DNA from 2 places in the Staphylococcus hyicus genome. Region 1 is predicted to be linked to the other one. Evidence: riboswitches for the same ligand, from Rfam matches in the RefSeq annotation. Region 1 holds a riboswitch; the other holds the start of a gene.

Region 1 (2,207 bases):
CTCATTGTCACCAATCACTTCAACTTTAATCATGTCACAAACACCAGCTTCTCTTGCAATTTCAGCGATACGTACTGCTTCTTCTGCGTTTGTCGCTCCTGCAGTATTTGGAAAAGTAATAAATGCTTCGAGATTCACATCCGCAAGTGAATGCGGCGAAGTGCTATCATTTAAATTCATCCGGCGCACCGCAAATGTTAAAACATTTGTTTCTGATGCCTCAATGGCTTTCTTTTGAACTGCTACGCTCTCGAATTTCCCTGTTCCTAAAAACAACCTTGAATCAAATGAAAAATGTGCAATTTTTAACATCTTATCCCCCTCCTACAAATTCTAAAATTTCAATTTGATCATTATCTGACAATGTATACGTGGGCCATAATGACCGTTTAATTACTTGTCCATTAAGTTCGATTGCAATACGTTTACCTTCGATTTCTAAGCATTCAATCAATTCTGCAATCGTCATAAGCCTATCTATTTCAAAGGCATCTCCGTTAATATTTAAACTCATAAGACTCACCTCCTTCGTGTTAACCATTGATTTGCGATATTTATGATATGCGATAAATCTTGATGAAACGCTGCACGTATCATTGCAATTCCAATAAAATGGTGTGGGACATTGACCACCGTCGTTGAATCAATCCCCCCCACTGCTACAAGAGGTAACGGTGTATGTAGCGCATTGACTACTTCTTTTTTCGTTCTTGGACTAAGACCTGGTTTTGAATCAGACTGGAATAAATGTCCATATAATCCCCATGCTACACCTCTCTTTATTGCATAGTGAATAGCTTTTTCAGAATGAACAGACATACTCACATGCCAACCTAAAGGTGAAAAATCATTAGGAATTTGAAATTCTCGAAAATGAATCCGTTTGACATTTAAAGTTTGTGCCAACGTCGTATTTGAATGAATAATGAGTTTTTCTTTTGGGAAACCCTGTGCGATTACATGTTCAATCCATCCTATCAAATCTTTTTCAGGCATCGGTGTCCGTAATAACACGCCTTCGATATAGGGCGCCATACGTAGTAAACGCTCGTGGTGGTTTTTATTCAATATTTCAAAGGGGGTAATCACAATCAACATATTGTCACTTCCTCAAAAAAAATACTACTTTTCTAAACATAGAAAAGTAGCATAAAAACCATGAATCGTATGCCACTTTCCTACGCCAGCATTATCTGGATCAGGTACAGGAATTTTAAAATCACTATTTTAATCTCAGCCGCTAATTGACGGCACTTCCAGTGGTAACTTAAACGGTATTAATTTTTTATCGACGTATGTAACGTGCCAAGTTCAACACGTAACGCATCATTCTAAAGAGATTTAGGAATAAATTGAAACCCATTTCTCGAGGTGTATAAGCACCTCTTTTCATTCTATTAAAATCATACAATGTATAAAGTAAAAAAAGCAACAATCCTACTACAGATAAGAACGTATGATAAATAGGATTATGAATGAACCAACCAACTAAACTTGCAACAATTAACGCTAAAAACACAACGAATAAATAGTTACCTAAACTTGACGCATCTTTAATTAAAAAGAAGCCTATCAAGCCAAAAATGATAAAACCAACGATTGCTAATAGGATTGTTTTAAAGAAGATGTCTGGCCCTAGGTCCTTTAACGCAACTGTAAACATCGCATAAGATAACAGCCCAGATACAATAGTGTAAATGTGTGACATCATTAGACCACTAAACCGTTCCCGTTGCACTACCATTGTAAGTAGAATAAGTATTAACAGTGCGATAGATAAAGGTTGTCGCCATGTAAATGGTAAGAACTGTCCAAAATACGCAGATATTCCAAACACCACCCAATAATACATAAAAAACAACCACACTTCACCGTATTGAAACGGATATTTTTTTACGTTCGATTGATGTGTGTGCACTGACATGGACTAACCTCCTCGCCAACCCATTATAATATGTATATGCTAAAACAGTTAATGAATTATTACAACCATTTTAATATTTAACGAACTTTAAAATAGGGTATAGGTCTAAAGTCTTATCTTTCAACCTATCCAAAGCTTTTTTCAAATAGACTAAGTTTGTCACAATATTACACCTTTGTAACAACCCACACATTGACTTTAATTTTTGTTACCATGAAATGGAATCTAATACTTAAAGTCACTTAATAAAAAATTAAGGATATAAGGGGGCAATATTTTGAAG
Region 2 (2,207 bases), 1.2 Mb from region 1:
TATTTAATGAGAATTTTATCTTTTGTAATATTTTAAGAGTTGACACGTCACATGATTAGCGCTTTTTGTAATCTTTTTGTAACATAAATGGTGTTTAATTTAACATTACTGTTATATGATTGAAAAAGACTGGTGCTATATTATTTGTGAACATAACAATTTTTTATACCAATTACTGGAGGATTACTAAATGAAAAAATTACTTTTAGCAACATCAACAGTAGGTTTATTAGCAGCGGCACAATTTGCTACTAATGCTGAAGCAGCAAATCAAGAACACGTTCAATTACAAGAGGGTGTGCATCTTATTCAATGGGGTGACACTTTAAATAAAATTGCTAAAAAATATGATGTAACAGTGGAACAATTAAAAAAATGGAATAACTTAGAGTCTGATCTTATTTTTGCAGGTGAAAAATTATACGTAACTGAAGCAGTGGCAGCCGCACATGGTTATCATGCAACTCAAGAGTTCGTTTTACCAACGGGTTACAACACAACTACATATCACACGACTTCATACAATGAAGCAGCATATTACACAGCACCTACGCAATATACGTCATCACAATCTTATGAAACGTATGATGCACCTATAGCGCAATACACATCTTCATATTCAAATGTTCACACACAAACAACGTCAAGTTATCAAGCACCGAGAACGACTGCTGGTTCAGGGTCTGTATATCAACAATTCATTAATGCTGGCGGTACTGCAGCGATGTGGAATTCTATTGTAATGCCTGAATCTGGTGGTAATCCAAATATTGTAAGTCCAGCTGGATATAGAGGTTTAGGACAAACGAAAGAAGCTTGGGGTACAGGTAGCGTTACTACGCAAACTCAAGGTATGATTAATTACGCAAATTCACGTTACGGTTCTGTAGACCGTGCAATTCAATTCCGATTAGCTAACGGATGGTGGTAAAATATAAACGCATCGACTTTCAATCAGTCGGTGCTTTTTTTATTGCTATTTAAGGCGTGTTTTGTTACGTTTGAAACAAATAATACAAAGACTACTAGGGGAGCCGTATGGCTGAGATGAATTGTATTCAGACCCTTTGAACCTGATATAGTTAACACTAACGTAGGGAAGTAGCGTAGACATTAAATCCTTTTATGATGACTAGGCTACTATTTTAGTAGTCTTTTTTTATTGGAAAGGGGTAAAGATATGTTATTTGCTGAAGAACTTAAGCAAGAAGCACAACCCATTATTGATGCAATTTATACTGATGATTTTATTCAAGGATTGTTAAACGGGACGCTTACAAAAGCGGCCATTAAACATTATTTGAAAGCGGATGCACGCTATTTATTTGAATTTGCCAAAATTTATGCATTATTAATACCAAAGGTGAGTACGGCCAATGAAATTCAGTTCCTAACTGACCAGATTTTATTTGCATCTTCTGGAGAAGTAGAAGCACATCATATTCTCGCAGATTACGTGCATTTATCATATAATGAAATTATTCAAGATGGTGAATGGTACCCTACTGCAGATCACTATATCAAGCACATGTATTTTAATGCGTACCATTTTGATGATATAGCATATACAATTGCGGCGATGGCGCCTTGTCCATATGTTTATCAACAAATTGGGCTGCGTGCCTTACGTGAACACGATTTTTCAGCTAATCATCCGTTTCACGCATGGTTTGCTTTTTATGCAGAAGGTATGGATGATTTAATGCTACATATTGATCATTGGCTAAACCAATGTGCAAAACAAGCCACAGCCGCTGAACGTCAACAATTAAAACGTAATTTTTTAGAAAGCACTGTTCATGAACGTCACTTCTTTAAGATGGCATATACGCAAGAAAAATGGGACTTCAAGGGGGAATACGATGCATAAGCTAAACATTGCATTGACGATTGCTGGTACAGATCCATCAGGGGGGGCTGGTGTCATGGCGGATTTAAAATCATTTCATGCTTGTGGTGTCTATGGTATGGCTGCCATTACGAGTATCGTGGCACAAAATTCTTTAGGTGTACAGCATATTCATAATTTAGAAACGTCATGGCTTGAAGAGCAACTCGACAGTGTTTTTATGGATGACCCTCCACATGCTATAAAAACAGGAATGATTCCTACTTCTGAGATGATGATGTTAATTTCAACTTACATTAAAAAAACTACCATGCCATATGTCATAGATCCGGTAATGGTGGCGAAAAGTGGAGATGCT

Evidence for each region. Region 1 has a riboswitch for thiamine pyrophosphate ahead of SHYC_RS10125 (thiamine phosphate synthase). Riboswitches for the same ligand answer to the same signal wherever they lie in the genome.
Region 2: it holds a riboswitch for thiamine pyrophosphate, as region 1 does, so the genes downstream of both, tenA (thiaminase II) here and SHYC_RS10125 (thiamine phosphate synthase) in region 1, are expected to answer to the same signal.

Annotation. Positions count from the first base shown of each region.
Region 1 is NZ_CP008747.1:2,137,186-2,139,392, forward strand. Features, by position in the region: gene SHYC_RS10115 (thiazole synthase) at 1-312, opposite strand, end outside; gene thiS (sulfur carrier protein ThiS) at 314-514, opposite strand; gene SHYC_RS10125 (thiamine phosphate synthase) at 520-1,098, opposite strand; TPP riboswitch at 1,159-1,268, opposite strand; gene SHYC_RS10130 (Bax inhibitor-1/YccA family protein) at 1,286-1,924, opposite strand; gene SHYC_RS10135 (LysM peptidoglycan-binding domain-containing protein) at 2,202-2,207, shown strand, end outside.
Region 2 is NZ_CP008747.1:819,318-821,524, forward strand. Features, by position in the region: gene SHYC_RS03720 (LysM peptidoglycan-binding domain-containing protein) at 191-931, shown strand; TPP riboswitch at 1,018-1,117, shown strand; gene tenA (thiaminase II) at 1,181-1,870, shown strand; gene thiD (bifunctional hydroxymethylpyrimidine kinase/phosphomethylpyrimidine kinase) at 1,863-2,207, shown strand, end outside.